Regions from separate parts of the Rhizobium sp. S96 genome, predicted to be linked through region 1. Evidence: predicted binding sites of a transcription regulator. Region 1 holds the regulator's gene; the other holds the start of a gene.
What was found. Region 1 encodes LexA, which represses DNA repair genes until DNA is damaged. Its sites were predicted from a motif close to TGTTCNNNNTGTGTTCNG; they were not measured.

Region 1 (18,144 bases):
TAGCGATAGAGCGGCAGGCCAGCAGCTTCTGCGGCAGCCTTGGCAACAGCGAGCGAAACGCCGAGGATGGCGTTGGCGCCGAGGCGCGACTTGTTCGGCGTGCCGTCCAGCTCGATCATGATGTTGTCGATCTGGATCTGGTTTTCAGCGTCGATGCCGCCGATGGCGTCGAAGATTTCCGTGTTGGCGGCTTCGACGGCCTTTTCAACACCCTTGCCGAGGTAACGCTTGCCACCATCGCGAAGTTCGACGGCCTCATGCGCGCCGGTCGACGCGCCCGACGGAACCGCCGCGCGGCCCATGCTGCCATCTTCCAGATAGACATCGACTTCGACCGTGGGATTACCACGGCTGTCGAGAATCTCGCGGGCGATAATGTCGGTAATTGCGGTCATCGGCTTTTCCTGCTTGAGAGTGGATAAATCGTTTGAAATCCGTCTTAATCGAAGATGCGCAAATTACAATGGCGCTTTGCGCATGCTTCGCAGCGATGTTCGTGCGTGGCCTATTACACGAACATGTCAGTCTTTTGAACGTCAGCCTTTCGCGATCGCGTCGAAGGCCAGGAGCTTTTCGAGAAGCCTCGGCATATCCTTGAGATAGACCATGTTCGGACCGTCCGACGGCGCGTTGTCAGGATCTTCGTGCGTCTCGACGAACACACCGGCGACACCGACGGCAACGGCCGCGCGCGCCAGCGTCTCGACAAACTCGCGCTGGCCACCGCTGGAACCACCCTGCCCGCCGGGTTGCTGGACCGAATGCGTGGCATCGAAAACCACAGGGGCGCCCATCGCCGCCATGATCGGCAGCGAGCGCATGTCGGAGACCAGCGTGTTGTAACCGAAAGACGCGCCACGCTCGCACAGCAGGATGTTCGGATTGCCGCTCGAATTCAACTTGTTGAGGACGTTCTTCATGTCCCAGGGTGCGAGGAACTGCCCCTTCTTCACATTGATCGTGCGACCCGTCTTGGCGGCGGCGACCAGAAGATCGGTCTGGCGGCTGAGGAAGGCCGGAATCTGCAAGATATCGACGACGGTGGCGACTTCGGCGCACTGTTCTTCGGTGTGAATGTCGGTCAGGACAGGGAAGCCATATTCCTTCTTGAGATCGGAAAAGACCTCAAGCGCCGTTTCCAGGCCGATGCCGCGCTGGGCGGACAGCGACGTGCGGTTCGCCTTGTCGAAAGACGACTTGTAGACGAGACCGATGCCGAGCTTGTCGCAGAGTTCCTTCAGCACGCCGGCAATCATGAACGCATGATCACGGCTCTCCATCTGGCAGGGGCCGGCGATCAGCGAGAGCTTGCCGGCGTTCGAAAACACCACCTGGCTGGTACCCTGGCCGACGGCTACTTCGGAATTTGTCTGGCTCATCGTTTCTCCTCGAAGGCGAAGAGCGCGCCCTGCCCGGACGCAGCCTTCACCAGAATTCGATTGTTCTTACGCGTGTAAGTGATCCCGTTAGCAGCCAAATGTGCTTCTGTCACGGCGAGATCAGCAACCTTGTAGACAATGCCGACCCCACGCAGACCGCGATCCGCGCTGGGCGCGACGAGATCGAAATAGGCATTCAACCCATCCGCCGACAAAATGCTGATGCGCACGTTCGGAGTGGCAAGGCTGATACCAAACGCCTCCTCCCGCACCGACGCCACGCCGGAGGCAAAACGCAGGAATGTGGCGAACGCCTTCGGATCCGGTGCCGCCAGCACGATCTCGGCGATACCGGTCACGCCGTTGACATGTGTCTCAAGCGCCTTGCGGTCCGTTGGCAGAGGATTGATCCGCTGGCAGGTGAACAGAAAGAAATCAGGGGCGCGAAGATCGGCGGCAAAGGCAAGCCGAAAGGCTGCGGTCGTCTCGGAACCATCCGGCATCTTCATCGGCCGAGCAAACTGCAGCATTTCGCCGCCGCTTATCCTGTCGGCGTGGAAGCGGGCGTGATCTCGATCGGCATCGGCGGTGCCGAAGACCACTGCCGAGAGACCGTCATCGCCGCAGCGGAAGCGAAAAGCACGATCGCGCGCAGTGAAGACGTTGCCCTTTTTGACCGACGTTTCATACGCATCGGCGCTCGCGATGCCGAGCGGCTCGAGGTATGTTTTGTCGGCGAAGAAGATGCAGGCGTTTTCGGTTCCGAACGGGTGGCGCGCATCCGCCGCGACGGTGAACCCAAGCTTGCCGAGACGCTCCCTGGCAAGGTCGATATTGGCGACGGGCAGCACCACGTGGTCCAGCGGATGAGCTTCACTCATGGCAGATCCTCTCCCGAAATCGCGAATGATGTGCGCTGCTAAGCGAGACAATGCAAGAGGCTACCGCCTCATAGATCGAATGAAGTGTAAAAACCGGACAATTCAGAGCCAAGTTTTACGAAAATTTAGCCACTTGCGGAACACATATGGAACATATAGTGTCTGTTCTGGCTTTGTTTCACAACCCTGGGGTCCGACTTCGATGCTCACGCGCAAGCAACAGGAACTTCTCCTCTTCATTCACGAGCGAATGAAGGAGTCAGGCGTGCCCCCGTCTTTTGATGAAATGAAGGATGCGCTCGACCTTGCGTCCAAATCCGGCATTCACCGGCTCATTACGGCGCTCGAGGAGCGCGGCTTCATTCGCCGGCTGCCGAACAGGGCACGCGCGCTCGAGGTGATCAAGCTTCCGGAGGCCTACAATCCGAGCCTTCAACGACGCGGCTTCTCGCCGAGCGTCATCGAAGGGAGCCTTGGCAAGCCTCAGCTGGTCACGCCTCCGGCACCGGCCAAGCCGGCACCAAGTACCGACAACGGCAATTCCGTTTCCGTGCCTGTCATGGGCCGGATCGCGGCGGGTGTGCCGATTTCGGCAATCCAGAATAACACGCATGACATCGTCGTCCCCGCCGACATGCTCGGCTCAGGCGAACACTATGCGCTGGAGGTCAAGGGCGACTCGATGATCGAAGCCGGAATTTTTGACGGCGATACGGTCATCATCCGCAATGGCAATACGGCCAATCCGGGCGATATCGTCGTGGCACTGGTCGACGACGAAGAAGCGACGCTGAAAAGGTTCCGCCGCAAGGGCGCATCGATTGCGCTCGAAGCTGCCAATCCCGCCTACGAGACGCGCATCTTCGGACCCGATCGCGTGAAGGTCCAGGGAAAGCTCGTGGGGCTTATTCGCCGTTATCACTAACGGCGACGTCAAAGGTGCCGCTGCGCCAGTCATAGGCGCGATGTATGCGCCATGGGCGTGATAGGCCATCATACGTCGTTGTCAGGACGGGCGCGCCCTGCTGATCGATGCGTATTTCGACCGCGCCACTTCTACGCAAAGTTTGGCCGGTAATAAGCATTGCGCCCGACCGACATTCGCGCAGACGAATGCGGGCCGGGGTAATGACGATATCGGCGGCGTCGCAAGCCGGCCCGAGATAGGCCAAATCCTCGATGACGTTGACGATATAGCCGTTGTCGAGGGTGGCGATACACCAGGCGCCTTTAACGCAGACGAAACTGTTTGCCGAGCCGTTCGCTGCGGCGTTGCGCATCGTGCGGAGCGCGGATCGCCGTTCGTCAAACGACAGAGCGTATGACCGGTCGTTGCGCTCCTTCGTCTTCTTGGGAAGTGTGGCCTTGATGAACGCCGGAGGCTGATGCTCTTCGGCGGCGAGGGCTCGCTGCCACTGGCCGAATATGAAGTCGGGCGGGCGCTCCCGGTTGGAGGCCATGCGGGTTCCGCGCAGAATTGCCACCAGGGATCCGTCTTCCGCAACAACGACATCAGGTGCGGGCAATGAAGGCAGCAACGCCACCGTGAATGTCGCGATACCGACGATGGCGGCGCCCAGATAGCGCAAACGCGTTCGCAGCAAAGTCAGGACCAGAAATCCGAGAACCGCTACCGGGAAATACCAGGACGGCAGGCGCCCGATATCGACATTGCCACCCCAGGACGACACGAGCTTGGCGATCCCGATGACGACATCGAGCCCGAGGCCGGCGATCTTCCACGGCAGCACATCGAGACCGAAGGGCGTCAGCAACATCGCAAGCATGCCCATGGGCATGACAACGAAGGATATGACTGGCATCGCCATGAGATTTGCCGGCAAGCCGTATGAGCTCAGCCGATGGAAATGCTCAATCGAAAACAACGCCGTCGAAAAACCGCCGATCATGGAGGTGAGCACGATGCCGCCGAAGAAGCGTGCGACGGCGACCACCGGCATGACCCATGGCAGCTTGAGAAAGGCGTTGTCGGTCGGCCTTCGCCCGGTCCAGATGGAATAGCCGGCGACCAGCGCCAGCGTCGCCGCAAAGGACATCTGGAAGCTGGGACCCAGGACCTCCGACGGCGACAGCATCACGATCACCAGCGCTGACAAGGCGACGTTGCGAAGGCTTATCGACGGTCGATCGAACAGGACCGCAACCAGCATGATCATCATCATGATGTATGCCCGCTCAGCCGACACGGCAAAGCCGGAAATCATGTAGTAGGCGGTCAACGCCACGAGAGCGCCGGCGGCGGCGATCTTCTTCGTCGGGTAGGCTTGGGCCACCGATGGCAGGAGACTGAGCGCCATTCGAAAACCAACAAAGAAGATGCCGGCGGAGAGGGCCATGTTGAGCCCTGAAATCGCGACAATATGAGCGAGTCCAGATTGTCTTAGGGCGGCCGTCGTCTCGCGGGAGATCGCACGTCTCTCGTCGGTGACAAGCGAGGCTGCAAAGGCGCCGGTGTCACCGGGGAGAATGGATCGAATGCGGTCTCCGATCGTGCTTCTGAGGCCGTATAGATATTCGATCCCCTCCGCCAGAAATTGCCGCTTATCGCCGGTCTCGGGTGCCACGGTCGCTGTTGGTGCGCCATAGAAGAAACCGTTCGCGCCGACGCCGTCGAAATAGGCTCCGAACGAAAAGTCATCCAGGCCCGGCAGGGCTGGGCCTGACGGCGGGGTCAGGCGAGCACGTCCGGTCACCCACTGCCCGATTTCAAACGGCGTGGAGGCGCCGCGCGCCACGAGCGAAACACGTTCTGGAGGTCGGCCAAGTGTCGGTTCGCGGGTACCAGCAACAGCAACGATATAGCGCCACCGACCTTCTCCGTCCCCTTCCCTGCGCTCGACGCGGCCGGTGACCGTGGTCGTCACTGGCGTATCGAGCATTACTGTCCCTGCCTGCCATGTCTCGACCTGGCTCGACAGCATGCCGCACACGACAAGCAGGACCGCAAGCGCCGCCTTGCGCGCGATCGGCCGCGCAGGCCCTAGTGCCAAGGCAATCACCGCGAAGACTGCCAGCCAGGCACAAAGCCGCAAGAGCGGAGGATCGGCGTCGAACTGAAACCAGGCAATCGCGCCGCTGCCGAAAAGAACCGGCGACATCAGGAAGTACCAGCCATGTTCGGCTTCCTGCGACATCGCAACGCGAACATGCGGCCAGTATCCGGAGGCTCGACCTGCAACCCGCGACCGCCAGGGTCTCAGGGATTGGGTAAGCTGGAGCTGCGTCGATTTGGCACGAAGGTCGGCTGCCCCCTTGATCGGCAGGCGCGCAGATGTATCTGCGCTCTGAGCAGTCGGCATTGCCTCGATCGTTTTCAACTCCGACATGCAATTGCGCCTCGAAATAAGCCGCCATTGCAACCAGAATGCAAGCTCTTGAGCGCGAGCGCAACAATAATCGATTTAAAATAAGAGGCTGATCAATGATCGGAAAAGACAAGGATTATCATTGGCTTCTGCTATGCGTGACGGGCATCGCTGTAGTGCTTAAAAGTTGATACTGCGATGCACAAAATGGCGTCAAGAGAACTTGGCATTAACCCCGCGATCATATAGCTATCGCAGACGACGCTTAACCCTATGGCGCTTTTATGGCGCCACCCGCCAGTTTGGAGGATCAGAATGACGGATCAAAGCGCAACACTGAAAATCGGTGACAAGTCGGTCAACCTTGCCGTTAAAAGCGGCACGATCGGCCCTGACGTCATCGATATCGGCGCCCTCTACAAAAACACCGCTTCCTTCACGTACGATCCTGGTTTTACCTCGACCGCATCCTGTGAATCGAAAATCACCTACATCGATGGCGACGAGGGCGTGCTGCTCCATCGCGGCTATCCGATCGAGCAATTGGCCGAGCACGGTGACTTCCTCGAAGTCTGCTACCTGCTGCTCTACGGCGAACTGCCGACCGCCGCGCAGAAGAAGGACTTCGACTATCGCGTCACGCATCACACGATGGTGCACGAGCAGATGTCGCGCTTCTTCACCGGCTTCCGCCGTGACGCGCATCCGATGGCTGTCATGTGCGGCTGTGTCGGCGCCCTGTCGGCCTTCTACCACGACTCGACCGACATCACCGATCCGCACCAGCGCATGGTTGCCTCGCTGCGCATGATCGCCAAGATGCCGACCATCGCGGCCATGGCCTACAAGTACCACATCGGCCAGCCCTTCGTTTATCCGAAGAACGATCTCGACTATGCGTCGAACTTCCTGCGCATGTGCTTCGCCGTTCCCTGCGAGGAATATGTGGTCAATCCGGTGCTTGCCCGCGCCATGGACCGCATCTTCATCCTGCACGCGGACCACGAGCAGAACGCTTCGACCTCGACCGTTCGTCTCGCCGGCTCCTCGGGTGCAAACCCGTTCGCCTGCATCGCGGCCGGCATCGCCTGCCTCTGGGGCCCTGCTCACGGCGGCGCCAACGAAGCGGCCCTCAACATGCTGCAGGAAATCGGCTCGGTTGACCGTATTCCCGAGTACATTGCCCGCGCCAAGGACAAGAACGATCCGTTCCGCCTGATGGGCTTCGGCCACCGCGTCTACAAGAACTACGATCCGCGCGCCAAGATCATGCAGAAGACGACACATGAAGTGCTCGGCGAACTCGGTATCAAGGACGATCCGTTGCTCGACGTGGCGATGGAACTGGAGCGCATTGCACTGACCGATGAATACTTCATCGAGAAGAAGCTCTACCCGAACATCGACTTCTACTCGGGCATCACGCTCAAGGCGCTGGGCTTCCCCACGACCATGTTCACCGTTCTCTTCGCTCTCGCCCGCACCGTCGGCTGGATCGCACAGTGGAACGAAATGATCGAGGATCCGCAGCAGCGCATCGGTCGTCCGCGTCAGCTCTACATCGGCGAGCCGAAGCGCGACTACCAGCCGGTTTCCAAGCGCTAATCGGCCCATCCGGGCACAAAAAAGCCCGGTCAGAAATGACCGGGCCTTTTCTTTTGAATGACATCGAGAACGATCTCCGCCGCGTGCTCGCCGGGCGGCTTTTGCGTCTGCATTCTTTGCCAGACGAGATCGTATCCCTCCATCATCGCGCGCCGCGGAAGGGTGTCGACCGACAGCTTCTCCATCCAGCGCGCAATGCTTGCGCCGCGAACCACATTATTTAGGTATTCAGGTACGACGGCATAGTCAGCAATCAGGTTCGGGATGGCGCCCGTCCAAGTCTTGATACGCCCCGTCATCAGGCTGATGATCCAGTCCGTCTTGTAGACAGAAACCGTGGGGACACCGGAAAGCCCAAGCTCCAGAATCACAGTACCTGACGCGGCCATGGCGGCGTCAGCCTCCGCGAAGGCCTTCCATTTGGCGGGCGCTCCCACCAGGATTTCCGGCTGGATCTTCCAGTCCTTGACGATCTCGCGCACCATCGCTTCACGGCGCGGCACGGTAGGCAATATGAAGCGCGTCTCGCCGTTGCGCTCGACAAATTCGGCGATGGCGTCGCCGAAGTACGGCAGGAGCTTGGTGATCTCCGATCCACGCGAGCCCGGTAGCAGCATGATCGTCCTGACATCGGCGGGTGCCTTCACAGGCGATTGCGCGCGAAGCCGGCGTGTTTCAAGCAGATCCGCATCGACGGCCAGACGATGACCGACATAGGTGGTCGGCGGTCCGCCGAGCACGCGCATTGCCTCAGGCTCGAATGGCAGCACAGCTAGGACGTGATCGACATAGGCAAGCATGCGTTGCGCCCGGTATTCCTTCCAGGCCCAGACGCTCGGGCACACGTAATTGACGATCGGCATGTCAGGACGCGCGGCGCGAACACGCTTGGCAACGCGGTGGGTGAAATCCGGGCTGTCGATGATCAGCAGCACATCCGGATTCGCCGCGATGATGGCAGCGGCCGTCTGGCGGATTCGTTTTACCAGTGTCGGCAGTTTGGAGAGAACCTGGGTGATGCCCATGATCGACAACTCGGAATAGTCGAAGAGCGATTTCAGCCCCTCGGCCTCGAGCCCCTCGCCGCCTACGCCGAGAAGTTCGACAGGGCCATCATGCTGCCGCTTCAAGGCTGCGATCAGATCGGCGCCAAGCAGGTCACCGGAGACCTCGCCGGCGACGACGGCAACCTTCAGCGGACGCGCGCTCATGACAGTCCCCAATTCGGCAATCCCCGATCCAGACCGACGACGAAGATACCGGCTTCGTCTGCCGCCTTCATGACGGCCTTGCGATCGAGGATCAGCGAGCGTCCGGCTTCGACGGCGACACCGGCGAGGCCGGCCTTGCGGAGATTGGAAACCGTGGAAATTCCGATCGACGGCAGATCGGCGCGGATATCCTGCTGCGGCTTGCAAAGCTTGACCAGCACACCGCGGCGGCGCGCGGAAATACGTCCGGCGGCGCGCAATTCAGCGACCCGCTCGAGCATGGCATCCGTGCCCTCGACGCCTTCAAGCGCTACGATGCGCCCGCCGACGGCGACCGCACCCTGCCCGACATCAAGCCGCCCGAGTGCCTCCGCCGCTTCGATAGCCTTGGCGATGTCCCTGGCATCGTCGGCGCTGAAGCCAGCGGCTCCGATCGGTCCGACCGAGGCCAGGAGATCGGGCGCGATCTCATGCGCTCCGACCACGCGCCGACCGTCCACCTCGATGAGCTTGATCACCATGCGCAGCACCGTATCGTCGCCACCAGACAGCAGCGTACGGATTGTTGCGGGCACTTTCATCAAGGTCTTGAATGTGGGCCGTACCTCGCGCCATTCCGGTCGGCGTTTGACGCCGCCGGACATGACGACGCGATCAACGCCATTGCTCTCGAGCGCCCGTATAACGCCGGCGAAGTCGCCGACGCCGATCACTGCATGGTCAAAACCATCCCAGGAGCGATCAACCTCGCCCTTGAGTGCGATGATGAAGGGGTTTTCGCCCGCCTCGCGCGCGGCTTCGGCGACATGTGACGGCAGGAGGCCGCTTCCTGCAATGATTGCCAAGCGGCCTTTGGGCGTATCACCAGCGAGAGACAAGGATCAGCCTTTCTGTCCCCTGGTCGGAGAGGACAGCGCGCGATCGCTTTCAGCCGCGATGAAATCGAGGATCTGAATGGCCTGCTCGCAATCGGTGTACTCGTGCCGTATCGCAGCCGCATTGTCGCGGATGGACCCCGTGCCTTCAAAGATCGCCTTGTAGGCGCGGCGAACGGTGTGGATTGTCGCGCGATCGATCCCTGCACGCGTCATGCCGACAACGTTAAGACCGCCCAGCAGGCCGGGGTTTCCGTTCAGCATGCCATAGGGAATGACGTCGTAGCTCACGGCGGAAAGACCGCCGACGAACGCCTGCCGGCCAACGCGCGTGAATTGGTGAACGGCGCAACCGCCACCCAGAATGACGCGGTCCTCGATGGTCACGTGGCCAGCCAGCATCACGTTGTTCGACATGATGACGTTGTCGCCGACGCGGCAATCGTGCGCCACATGCGAGTTCGCGAGGAAGAGATTGTTGTTGCCGACGATCGTCTTTCCGCCGAAATCAGCCGTTCCGGTGTTCATGGTGACGCCTTCGCGGATGGTGCAATTGTCACCAACCGTCAGAGTCGTCTCTTCACCGCCGTGATGGACGCTCTGCGGATCACCGCCGATCACTGCCATCGGGAAGATGCGCGTTCCTTTGCCGATGGTCGTGCGACCGGTCACGACGGCATGCGCCAGCAACTCGACATTGTCGCCCAGTACCACGTGTGGACCGACGTGGCAGAAAGGACCAATTTTCGCGTTCTCACCGATGATGGCGCCGCTTTCCACAACGGCCATCGGATGAATTGTGGCGCTTGCTGCAATCGTGCTCATGCCTGATCCTTGCGAATGATCATAGCGCCGATATCGGCCTCGGCGACGAGCGCTCCATCGACCTTCGCATCACAGTGGAATTTCCAGATGTTGCCGCGCTGCTTCTGCTTTTTCACATGATACTCGAGGCGATCGCCCGGTACGACGGGCTTACGGAAACGCGCGTTATCGATCGTCATGAAATAGACGAGATTGCCGCCTTCGCCTTCCTTCTTCGCGCAAATCGCGCCTGCGGTCTGCGCCATGCCTTCTACGATCAGGACGCCAGGCATAATCGGCGAGTCAGGAAAATGACCTGTGAAGTGCGGTTCGTTCGCAGTCACGTTCTTGATACCGACAGCGGCATCATCCCCGTCGATATCGACGATACGATCGACCAACAGGAACGGATACCGATGAGGCAACAGCTTCATGATTTCCAGTATGTCGGCTGAAGAAAGCGACTTCTTGACTTCTTCGGTCATTCTTTTTCTCCCGTTTTCTTGGCACCAGTCGTCCGCATCATGACCGCCGCGACTTCGCGCAGAAAATCCTGTATCGGTCGTGCAGGGATGCCGCCGTATCTTTCCCCTGCGGGGATATCCGCGACAACGCCGCTCATCGCTGCAATCTGTACGCCGTCGCCAATCGTTATATGGCCCTTGATTCCGCTATGACCACCGACCTGTACGCCGTCGCCGATAACGGCGCTGCCGGCGATACCCACCTGCGAGACGATAGCGCAGTGACGACCGATGCGGACATTGTGCCCGATCTGGACCAGGTTATCGATCTTCGTTCCTTCACCGATAACCGTATCATCCATGGTGCCACGGTCGATCGTGGTGTTGGCGCCGACCTCAACGTTGTCCTGCAGGATCACGCGACCGACCTGGACGATCTTGATCATTCCACGCGGACCAGGCGCATAGCCGAAGCCATCTTGTCCGATGCGGGCTCCATTGTGGATAATCACATGGTTTCCGACCAGAGCACAGAGAACGCTCGCGCCTGCTGCAATCGAGCAGTTGCGGCCAATCTTGACACCAGGGCCGATCACGGCGCCCGCGCCAATACGCGTGCCTTCACCGATTTCGACATGTGCGCCGATCGCAGCAAAAGGCTCGATCGCGACGTTCGCCTCCAACTTTGCCGTCGGATCTACCGCGGCTCGGTCGGAAACGCCCGCATCGTCTGACCTAAGCGTCAACGGCTGCAGCGCCGTCGGGTACAGAAAACCGCCCGCCATGGCGAAGGCAGCATGTGCGTTCTTCGACAGGAGGACCGGGATGTGCGACGGTATGATCGATTGCAGCCCAGCAGAGCAAATCACTGCAGACGCCTCGCAAGTTGCGAGCTCGTCCCTGCTGCGCTTCGATATTATATAACAAATATCACCCGTCTTCGCGCGGCTCACGGGCGCCACGGAACGGATAACGACATCTGCCTGCTTGAGGTCAGCAAGCTCTGCCCCAAGAAACTGCGCCAGCTCCGAGAGCTTCACGCCATCATGGGGCAGAAAAAATCCAGTTTGCTCCATCGGCAAATCTCCAGAACGGATTCGAATTTACGGTTCCGGACTGCCGATATCAGAATTGGTTGTTTATGCCAAACTTGAAGTGCTGAACCTTGTCGTAGTCTTCCTTGAGAACAGGAAGGGCGTAGTCGACGCGCAGGGCACCGAACGGCGAATTCCACACCAGACCGACACCGACGGAAGCGCGCAGAGACGCATCTTCGCCGTTGACGCTATCGCCGCGTGGGTCGACGTCGTTGCCGAACAGCGTACCCGCGTCAGCGAAGACAGCACCACGCAGACCGAAGTCACGCGGAACGGCCGGAAGCGGGAACGTTGCTTCAGCAGAGACCGTGAAGTAGGTCGTGCCGCCGAGCGGGTCATCGTTGCTGCCAGCGATGCGCGGGCCGATACCCTTGTTCTCGAAGCCACGAATATCACCATTCGTCAGGGTGAACTGATCGAATACGTTCAGATTCTTGTTGAAGCCGATGACATAACCAGCGGATCCGGCAACCGAGCCGATGATATCAGCGTCGTCGGCCAGCAGGTGGTAGTAACGAGCCTTGCCGTAGATCTTGTAGAATTGCGAATCGCCACCAAGACCGGCGATTTCGTGGGTCGCGGAGGCGTAGATACCCTCGCGCGGCAGAATCATATCGTCGAGGGTGTTGTAGGTCAGCGTCTGCGAGACCGACGACTTTACCCAGGGACCATTTTCGACAAGGTTCTGATAAGGCGCCGACAGGTCGCTCAGATTATTAGAATTGTCGTACTTCATCTGCTTGTAGTTGTAGCGGAACGTCGTCGCCAGATCTTCGGTGATCGGCGCGGTCGCACGCAGAACGACGTTGTTTTCTTCGTAGTCGTAGTTGTCGTTGCTCGACGTCTCGCTGTGGTTGAGGTCGAAGCCGACAGCCAGACGATAGCCGAGGAAATAGGGCTCGGTGAAGTTCAGGCCGTAGGTCCGCGAACCCTCCTGACCGCCACCTGCCGTAACCTTGATGTACTGGCCACGTCCGAGGAAGTTCTTTTCTTCGACCGAAGCTTCGAGCATCAGTCCGTCGCCACCAGCCGCATAACCTGCACCGATACCAAACGAACCGGTTGCCTGGTCCTGCACGTCAACAACGACCACGACACGGTCCGGCGAGCTGCCCGGCTGGGTCGTGATATTGACCGACGAGAAGTAGCCGAGAGCCTCAAGGCGACGCTTTGCCTTGGTGATCATCTGCTGATTGAAGGCGTCGCCTTCGCTCATGTCGAATTCGCGACGAATAACGAAGTCGCGCGTGCGGCTGTTGCCGCGGATTTCGATACGCTCGACGTAGGCCTTCTCACCCTGGTCAACCAGGTATTCGACGCCGATCGTGTTGTTGTTCAGGTCACGGTTGCCGCGCGGCGTAACGCGAGCGAACGGATAACCTGCGGACGCGACCTGGTCAGAAATCGCTTCCATCGACTTCTGAACTTCCTTGGCACTGTAAACTTCGCCTTCACGCGTGCGCACCAGACCCTGGAGCTGCGCGCCGTCGATGCCCTGAACGGTCGACTGAACGGAGACAGCACCGAAGTTATAGCGAGGACCCTCCTCGATATTGAACGTCAGCGTGTACTTGTTGGTCGCTTCATCAAAGGCTGCATCGGACGACACGATACGGAAGTCCGCATAACCGCGGTTGTAGTAGAACTGACGCAACGCTTCTTCGTCGGCGTGCAGCTTGTCTTCGCTGTAGACGTCCTTGCGGGTCAGGAAGGAAAGGAAGTTGGAGCGCTTCGTGTTGATAACCGAAGCCAGACGGCCAGAGCTGTATGCGTTGTTGCCGACAAAGTTGATCGAATCGATCTTCGTGCGATCACCTTCGTTTACGACGAAGGCGAGATTGACACGACCTTCGCCGAGCGGAACGACCTGTGTCGTGACTTCAACTTCGCTGCGGCCGGTGGCTGCGTAAGCGTCCTTGATAGCCTGAATATCAGCCTGAATCTGCGCGTCGCTGTATGGGCCGGCAGCGTGCGTCTTGACGACCAATGCGAGCTTGTCGTCCTTGATCTTGCGGTTGCCGTTGAAGACGACCTGGTTAATCAGCTTGGCTTCCTCAACCGTCACAACGAGAGTTCCGCCAGAAACAGAAATTTTGACGTCCGAGAAATAGCCGGTGTCATAGAGCTGCTTGACCGAGTCATCGATGTCGGTATTCGAGAAGCTCTTGCCGGGCGCAATCGTCAGGTTGGAACGTACAGCCTCGGCGCCGACGCGGCTCGCACCGCGGACATCGATACGCTGGATTACCGCAGCCTCAGCCGTCGAAGCCGAGACGAAAACCGTTGCACCTGCTCCCGAAGCAACAACACCAGCAGACAGCGCAACCGCCGATACTGCGTTCAAAAATCTTGAACCAGCCTTCATTTCACCCATTACCTTTTTTCTCGTCCCCGGCTTCAGGCGTCCCCCGATTCCGGCCACGTGTGTCGTTTTACCCGCTTTTGATATACAAGCAAGGGAGCAAGTTAATTTCTGTTTACTTCATTTCAAACCGTGACGCATTCGCCACTACAGCTTTGAAACATCGTAAATAAACGGTAATTTTCCCTCGTCGTGCAATCAGCCAATAAGCGCGCTAATATCGTTCCAGGTAGCAAAAACCATCAGGCCCAAGACCATGGCCAGACCAATGCGGAACGCAATGTCCTGAGCCGACGATCCCAACGGTTTTCCCCTCACCGCTTCAATCGCATAAAACATCAGGTGCCCGCCATCAAGTACCGGAACCGGCATTAGGTTCAGTAATCCGATGGAAACGGACAAAACGGCGGCGAGCTGAAGCACGGCTGCAACGCCCAGCGTCGCCATCTGGCCCGAAGCCTGCGCGACACGGATCGGTCCACCGAGCTGATCGGGCTTCATATAGCCGGAAACCAGATTGCCAATGTATTTGAAAGTCCCGGTGACGATATGCCAGGTCTGAACCGTCCCTTCCTTGAGGGCCTCCAGCGGCGAATAGGTCTGCACTCGGAAGTGACCGACCTGCTGGTTGGTCACGATACCGATCAGACCGATCTCGATCTTGTTGCCGAACTGGTCCGTCATGTCGGTACGCGTGGGCACCATCGGGACATCCAGCTTCTCGCCATTGCGCTCGATCGTGACAGTGATCTTCTGTTGCGGACGAATGCTCACATAGCGGCGCACGTCGTCGAAGGTTTCAACCTTGCTGCCATCGATGGCAATCAGGAGATCGCCGGGCACGATACCGGCCTCAGCGGCGGCGCTTCCCGGCTTGACCTCGGCCACGACGGGATCCGCGACCGAACGGCCGTAGATCGAAAACAGCACGGTGAAGATCGCGATCGCGAGGATGAAGTTGGCGATCGGTCCGGCGGCCACGGTTGCGGCCCGCTTCCAGAGCTTGGCTCCGGCAAACGACCGGCTCCGCTCCTCTGCCGACATGGCGGCAAGCCTGTCTTCATCGGGCTTGCTCGAAGCGTCCTCGTCGCCAAAGAAGCGGACGTAACCTCCGAGCGGAATGAGAGAGATCTTCCAGCGCGTCCCGTGTCGGTCACTAAAGCCCAGGATCTCGGGCCCGAAGCCAACGGAAAAAGCGAGGACCCGAATACCGCTCCAGCGGCCGACGAGATAGTGGCCCATCTCGTGAACGAAGACGAGCAGCGACAGCACGAGAACGAACGGAACGATATATCCCGTCAGGAACGCAAATATTTCGGTCAAGCCTGCCATCAGTTTTTTCCGCCAGCCTTTACAGACATTATACGCCGAACAGGGCCGAGCCGAGCGACGTTATTTCTCCGCCCTTTATCAGCGAAAAAAGTCCCCCAAGCAAGAACGCGGCAAAACAGGCGAAAATGAGCCCATCGACACGGTCCATGACGCCGCCATGACCAGGAATGAGACGGCTGGAATCCTTCACGCCAAACCGGCGCTTGATGAAAGACTCGAATAGATCGCCTGTCTGGCTGCAGACCGACAGGATAAATGCAATCGGCGCAGCGATAAAAACACTGTCGGGGACGAAGTAATAGGCAACCAGACTGCCGATAACGATTGCGGACACTGCCCCACCGACCGCCCCGGACCATGTTTTGCCTGGCGATATTTTCGGCGCGAGTTTTGGGCCACCAAGGGCGCGACCGACGAAATAGGCGAGAATATCGGTCGCCCAGACCACCGCAAACACGAACAGCATCGCATAGAGGCCCATGCTGTCGGCCCCGCGAATTGCAGCAAGCGAGATGCCGATCAAGCCGGCATAGAACATTCCTGCCGGAAACCAGCGCGATGCGCCTTGCATTACGACCAGGCCAATCGCAATCAGGAGAAAAAGCCCGAGCAGAACCAGCGCATAGGCTGAAGTTCCTGCCACCACTGCAACGGCAATCGCCGCCTGACCGATCCAGCCAACCGTGTTGGCGACAGGATGTTCAGATTGCAGCTTCGTGATGGTTGACCACTCGTAGTAGACCAGCAGAGCGATCAGAGCCGACAGGATGCTGAAGGCGAGCCCGCCGTACCATGTGGCGCAGAGAACGATGATGGCGAGAATCAATCCCGAGACGATTCGAAGCTTCAATTCCTGCTGCATCAGGTCCCTACTGCCGCCTGGGCGACCAGTCCGCCAAAGCGGCGATCGCGCGACGCGAAGGTCTCCAGAGCTGAATAAAATAATTCACGACTAAAATCCGGCCAATATTCCGGAACGAAAATGAATTCTGAATAAGCAGCCTGCCACAGGAGAAAATTGGACAGACGTTCCTCTCCGCTCGTGCGGATGATCAGGTCGGGATCGGGGATGCCGGTCGTATCCAACCGGGCGCTGATCAACGCCGGCGTGATGTCTAGGGCGCGCAGGCGCCCCGCCTCGACATCTCTCGCAAGACCCGCGACAGCCCGCGCAATCTCGTCGCGCGAGCCGTAATTGAACGCGATCACGAGTGTAAGCGCTGTGTTGTTGCGCGTTGTCTCTTCGGCATCAACCAGCAAGTCAAGAATGTCGTTCTGCAGGCTGTAGCGATCACCGATCACCTTCACCCGAACGTTCTGGCGATGCAATTCCGCCAGATCGCGCCGGATGAAAGCCTTCAGCAGACCAAGAAGATCGGAGACCTCCGTTTCCGGACGGCGCCAGTTTTCCGAAGAGAAGGCAAACAGCGTAAGATACCGGATGCCAACGTCACCCGCCGCGCGGACGACTTCCCGCACTGCGTCAACGCCTTTGCGATGTCCCATGGTACGTGGCAATCCACGCTGTTTGGCCCATCGGCCGTTGCCATCCATGATGATGGCAACATGTTCTGGCACAGTCAAAAACGTTCGTTCCGACATTTTCCGTCCGGTTCTTCTCGGCCAAGGCTAAGGCGCAAAGCGCCCTAAACCTGCATGATTTCCTTTTCCTTCTCGCCAAGCAAGCGATCGATCTCAGAAATCGTCTCGTCCGTCATCTTCTGCACACGATCTGACTGCGCCCGGCTTTCGTCCTGGCCAATCACACCGTCTTTTTCGGCTTTCTTAAGGCCATCCATGCCGTCGCGGCGTACATGGCGAATCGCAACCTTGCTCTTTTCGGCGTAGTCATGGGCAACCTTGACCAGCGACTTGCGGCGTTCTTCGTTGAGTTCAGGCAGCGGAATGCGAAGATTCTGGCCGTCAACGATCGGGTTGAGACCGAGGTTGGCTTCGCGGATCGCGCGATCCACGGCGTTGACCATCGACTTGTCCCAGACGGAAATGCCGAGCATGCGAGGCTCCGGAACAGTCACGTTTGCCACCTGGTTCAGCGGCACGCGCGAACCATAGGCTTCGACTGTGACTGGATCGAGAATGTTGGCCGACGCGCGGCCGGTGCGCAGCGATGCGATATCGCTCTTGAACGCATTGATCGCGCCATCCATGCGACGCTTGATGTCGTTGATGTCTATGCCTTGGCTCATTTCAGTGCTCCCGTCTTGGTAGAAGCCGCGACAAATGAATGCCGCTACTCTGTCAGTTGTCGGTAACGACGGTCTTCAAACCACCGCCCCGGAGAATTTCAGCAAAACCACCCTTCTCGTGGATCGAGAAGACGATGATCGGAATGGCATTTTCGCGTGCCAGGGCAACCGCTGCAACGTCCATGACGGCAAGTCCCTTGTCGAGGACCTCCTTATGGGTCAGCTGGTCGAAGCGCGTCGCGTCAGGTACCTTCTTCGGATCAGCCGAATAGATACCATCGACCTGCGTTCCCTTGAAGATGGCTTCGGCACCCATTTCGGCGGCGCGGAGTGCCGCGGCCGAGTCGGTGGTGAAGAAGGGATTGCCGGTGCCGCCGGCGAAGATCACGACGCGGCCAAGCGACAGGTGATATAGCGTCGCGCGCTGCGAGAAGCTCTCGCAGATCTCCGGCATGGCGATGGCCGAAAGAACGACCGTATCAACGTTGAGCTTGCGCAGCGAGGTCGCTAGCGCCAGCGCATTGATGACGGTGGCCAGCATGCCCATGTGGTCGCCGGTGACGCGATCGCCGCCCTTGGAGGCAACTGCAACGCCGCGGAA
Region 2 (4,708 bases), on a different contig from region 1:
TCGCCGACGCATGCGCATCGGGATAAGTCGCAAGATCATATTCGCTGAACGCGTGGTCGATCAGCAGAAGCGTCGCGACACGATCGCCCGACACAAGCTGATGGACACGCACACCTTCAGGGCGTGAGGTGAGAAACTTCAGCAGCACGACATTGGCGAGCGGCCTGCGTCGCAGCGTCGTCAATATCTGATCTGGATCGGTTTGCGCCGACAGCATTCTCGGCACCTTCGGGGCGGGAGAGTGGAAAAGCCCGCAAATACGGGCTTTTCCTTCGTTGTTCGATCAGCCCTTGCGACGCAGCACATGCACCTCTGCGCTATGCTGGTAGTGGCTCGGCGCCAGGGTAAAGTTTGCAAGCTGCCGGTCCATCTCGACCGCCTCGGTGGCAAGCCGGTGGATCGCTGCGGTGGTCTCTTCGACCATGGCCGCATTCTGCTGCGTCATCGTATCGAGTTCGGCCACGGCGGCGTTGATCTGCCGAAGCGTATCGGCCTCCTCGCGGGTCGATTCCATGATCTCGCTGATCTGGCCGTTGATGGCCTCGACGTGGCTGCCGATCCCGGTCAACGCCTCACCTGCCCGCTCGACCAGGGCAACGCCCGCCTCCACCTCATGAGTGGATTTCTGTAGCAGGTTGGCGATCTCCTTGGCCGCGCTCGACGAGCGCTGCGCCAGTTCGCGCACTTCCATGGCGACGACCGCAAACCCCTTACCTGCCTCGCCGGCACGGGCGGCTTCGACGCCGGCGTTCAGGGCCAGAAGGTTCGTCTGGAAGGCGATGGAATCGATCACGGTGATGATCGAATTGATCTGCCGCGACGATGCCTGAATGGCTTCCATGGCGGCAATCGTGTCCCGCATGATCTGGCCGGACCCGGTCGTCTCACGCTTCGTGTCCCGTGCGATGCGCTCGGCCTGCTCGGCGCGCTCGATCTGAACGCGGACGGATTGGGTGATCGCGTCGATGGCATTCGCGGTCTCGGTGATCGATGCCGCCTGCCGCTCTGTACGGCCCGCCAGTTCGTCGGCGCCGGTGCGCATCTCTTCGGAGCCGCCACGCACAGCCATCGAGTTTCCGCCGATCGCGGTCATCGTTTCGCTGAGTGCGGCGAGCGCCTGGTTAAAGTTGACGCGCAGGCCCTCCAGCTCGTTCGGGAAACGGCGGTCGATCTGATAGGCAAGATCGCCATTCGCCAGATGATGCAGGCCCTCGTCGATCGATTCAACGACGTCCTGCAGGGTTTTCGCTTCCGCTTCGCGCTCCGCCATGTGCTGCTGGCGGTCCCGTTCGGCGCGAGCACGGGTCTCGGTGCTTGCAGCCTCCATCTCCCGGCTCTCGATCAGCGACTGCTTGAAGCGCGCCAGGGCTTTGGCCATGGTGCCGATCTCGTCGCCACGGTTCTGGCTGCCGATGTCGACAGCGAGATTGCCGTCAGCAACCTCGCGCGTGACACCGGCAAGCTTAGCCAACGGCGAAAACAGCATCTTGGTAATGATACCGGTGGCGATCGCCATGACGACAAGAACGGCGATCGCGATCATCGTCAGCAGGCTGGCGATTTCGATCGAACCGGCGTTGATCTCGCTGAGACGCACGCTCTCCACCACGAGATAGCGCCCGCCCTGGTAATCGATGCCCTTGACGTAGGCGCGTGCCGTGCCGTCGGCGCGGGCGAAGTCGTCCACCGTCATCGCGCTGCTGGCAAGCGCATCCTTGATGAAGGTGAAGGGAGCCGTATCGAGGGTGACAAGCTGGCCGCTCGCGTCGACCGCAACGGCGGAGCCATCGTCGGACACGATTGCCGCCTGCGCGGTGCTGCCCGACACGATGCCCTTTGCCAGGATGTTGGTGAAGATGTCGTCACGCACCTTGAAGAGGAAGATCCCCTTCGGCGCCCCGAGCTTGACGATCGGCACCGCGTAAAAGATCGCGGCCTTGCCGGTCGCCGCATCGACGCGAAGTCCGGAGAACGCCGCCGGCGCGGAATCGTCGGTCGCCTTCTTCGCGTTCTCGAGAGCCTTGCTGAAGGCCAGCCCCGCCCCCGTCGCTTTCCAGGCATCCGCCTTCAGATTCTCGGCAAACTCGTCGCCCTTCTTGTAGGAGTAGAGCACATTGCCATCGAGATCGGCGATCAAAAGGTCGCTGAACGGCGTGTTCTCGAGGTCGCGGGCAACCTCGCTTTGCGTCGTCTCATGGTTCGAATAGTAGAAACCGCTCGGCGCATCCGGCTTCAGCAGCTTCTCGCGCTGATCGGCCGGGTTCGGATTGTTGGTGATGAAGACCTTCTTCAGTTCGGCGCGGGCATCGCCCGAGGTCTTCTCGATCGTCTTCCAGCCGCTCTTCAGGCTGGTGATCGACATCTGCAGCGCTTCGATGCGCGCGATGGAATTCGACTGATTTTCGAGCTGCTGCAACTGTTCCTGCAGCATGTCGCCGCGGAAGATGAGCACGCTCTCCTTGGCCTTCAACGCCTGCTCGCCGGAAATGCGGCTGCTGGCGAAATAGGCAAGACCGTTAATGACCGCGATGGACAGCGCAGTCAGCAGAATGAATGTAGCAATGACCTTGAACGACAGGGACTGGAATCTCTGAGCCATGGAACGACGAACCCCTTCCGGAACGGCACATGACGACCGGACGCGCGAACGTCCGATCGGCAGACCTGAAAACAGAAAACGGGGAGCCTTTGCTTCCGGAGAAGCCGGCTCCTCTCACATTTTATGGACCAAAAGTTGCGCACGGAGTTTAAATTGACGTAAACGGCAACACTTGAAATCAGGCAATGTTTTTGTTTTGTTCACATATCGATGGCAGTTATTTTACAACTGCAATAGGGTGAAGCATGCAAAACACGATTCGCATCATCGGCATTGACCCCGGCCTGCGCCGCACCGGCTGGGGCGTCATCGAAACGCTCGGCAACTCGCTGCGCTTCGTCGCCTCGGGCACGGTGACCTCGGACGGCGATATGGATCTCGCCTCGCGCCTGTGCCAGCTGCATGACGGCCTGGCGGAAGTCGTTCACAGCTATCAGCCGGATGAAGCCGCCGTGGAGCAGACCTTCGTCAACAAGGACGCGGTTGCCACCCTGAAACTCGGGCAGGCACGCGGTATCGCCATGCTGGTTCCCGCTCGCGCCGGGCTGCAGGTCGCCGAATATGCCCCCAATGCGGTCAAGAAATCGGTGATCGGCGTCGGCCATGGCGAGAAGCGGCAGATCCACATGATGTTGAAGATCCTGATGCCGAAGGTCGAGTTCAAAGGCGACGATGCCGCCGACGCGCTTGCCATCGCGATCTGCCATGCCCACAATCGCGGCGGCAACCGCATGCGGCAGGCAGCCCTGGCCGGGTGACCGTCGTGACAGAGGCGGACCGTCCGCCGCTTTTCTTTGCCTTATCAATCCCGAAACCTACCCCTGACGGACCCAATTCATGATCGGCAAGCTCAAAGGCACCATCGACGAAATCGGCGACGACTACATCCTCGTCGACGTGCACGGCGTCTGCTACGTCGCCTTCTGTTCGGCACGCACGCTGTCGCGCCTCGGCTCTGTGGGCGAGGCCTGCATCCTTTTCATTGAAACCTACGTCCGCGAGGACCAGCTCAAGCTCTTCGGCTTCATGACCGCGCTGGAGCGTGAATGGTTCAACCTGCTGCAGAGCGTACAGGGCGTTGGCGCCAAGGTGGCGCTCGCGGTCCTTTCGACGCTGACCCCGAGCGAGCTTGCAAACGCCATCGCCTTGCAAGACCGTACCGCCGTTTCCCGCGCCCAGGGCGTCGGCCCGAAGGTTGCGGTGCGTATCGTCACCGAACTGAAGAACAAGGCGCCGGCCTTTGCGGGCGAAGCATCCGCCAATATCGGCCTGAAGCAGGAGCTGGGCGAAGGTGTTGCCGCCGCACCGGTTGCCGATGCCGTGTCGGCGTTGACGAACCTCGGCTATTCCCGCGACCAGGCTGCCAACGCGGTGGCCGCGGCGATGAAGACCGCCGGCGAAGGCGCCGACAGCGCCAAGCTCATCCGCCTCGGCCTGAAGGAGCTGGCGCGGTGACCTGTGCATCTCGGCGGGGTGCCAAAATGGCCGGCTTGGTGTATTGATCCACAGTGTTTGAAGATTGGAAAGTGCCAGCATGAGCGACGCCGCGCGCCTGATATCCTCGGAAAAGCGAGGCGAAGACCTGGATGTGACGCTGCGCCCGCAGTCACTGGACGAGTTCACCGGCCAAGCGGAAGCGCGCGCCAACCTGAAGATCTTCATCGAGGCCGCGAAGAACCGCGGCGAAGCGCTGGACCACGTGCTCTTTGTCGGCCCACCGGGCCTCGGCAAGACGACACTGGCCCAGATCATGGCCAAGGAACTCGGCGTCAACTTTCGCTCGACCTCGGGCCCGGTTATCGCCAAGGCCGGCGACCTTGCCGCGCTTCTGACCAATCTCGAAGAGCGCGACGTTCTCTTCATCGATGAAATTCATCGCCTCAGCCCGGCCGTCGAGGAAATCCTCTATCCTGCGATGGAAGATTTCCAGCTTGACCTGATCATCGGCGAAGGACCCGCCGCCCGTTCGGTCAAGATCGACTTGTCGAAGTTCACCCTGGTTGCCGCCACCACCCGCCTCGGCCTGCTTACCACGCCGCTGCGCGATCGCTTCGGCATTCCGGTGCGCCTGAGCTTCTACACCGTCGAGGAGCTGGAACTGATCGTGCG

Region 2: ruvC (crossover junction endodeoxyribonuclease RuvC) is a predicted target of LexA. The motif match lies at 2,786-2,803, and genes of this name have one in related genera.

The regions. Positions count from the first base shown of each region.
Region 1 is NZ_JAUDRY010000015.1:115,291-133,434, reverse strand. Features, by position in the region: gene eno (phosphopyruvate hydratase) at 1-395, opposite strand, end outside; gene kdsA (3-deoxy-8-phosphooctulonate synthase) at 537-1,379, opposite strand; gene QTL94_RS18215 (VOC family protein) at 1,376-2,260, opposite strand; gene lexA (transcriptional repressor LexA) at 2,463-3,185, shown strand; gene QTL94_RS18205 (ComEC/Rec2 family competence protein) at 3,166-5,607, opposite strand; gene gltA (citrate synthase) at 5,902-7,191, shown strand; gene lpxB (lipid-A-disaccharide synthase) at 7,221-8,402, opposite strand; gene QTL94_RS18190 (LpxI family protein) at 8,399-9,280, opposite strand; gene lpxA (acyl-ACP--UDP-N-acetylglucosamine O-acyltransferase) at 9,284-10,102, opposite strand; gene fabZ (3-hydroxyacyl-ACP dehydratase FabZ) at 10,099-10,566, opposite strand; gene lpxD (UDP-3-O-(3-hydroxymyristoyl)glucosamine N-acyltransferase) at 10,563-11,621, opposite strand; gene bamA (outer membrane protein assembly factor BamA) at 11,671-14,007, opposite strand; gene rseP (RIP metalloprotease RseP) at 14,203-15,336, opposite strand; gene QTL94_RS18160 (phosphatidate cytidylyltransferase) at 15,365-16,198, opposite strand; gene QTL94_RS18155 (isoprenyl transferase) at 16,198-16,938, opposite strand; gene frr (ribosome recycling factor) at 16,983-17,543, opposite strand; gene pyrH (UMP kinase) at 17,596-18,144, opposite strand, start outside.
Region 2 is NZ_JAUDRY010000005.1:59,802-64,509, forward strand. Features, by position in the region: gene QTL94_RS07425 (GNAT family N-acetyltransferase) at 1-217, opposite strand, end outside; gene QTL94_RS07430 (methyl-accepting chemotaxis protein) at 284-2,599, opposite strand; gene ruvC (crossover junction endodeoxyribonuclease RuvC) at 2,845-3,357, shown strand; gene ruvA (Holliday junction branch migration protein RuvA) at 3,437-4,054, shown strand; gene ruvB (Holliday junction branch migration DNA helicase RuvB) at 4,134-4,708, shown strand, end outside.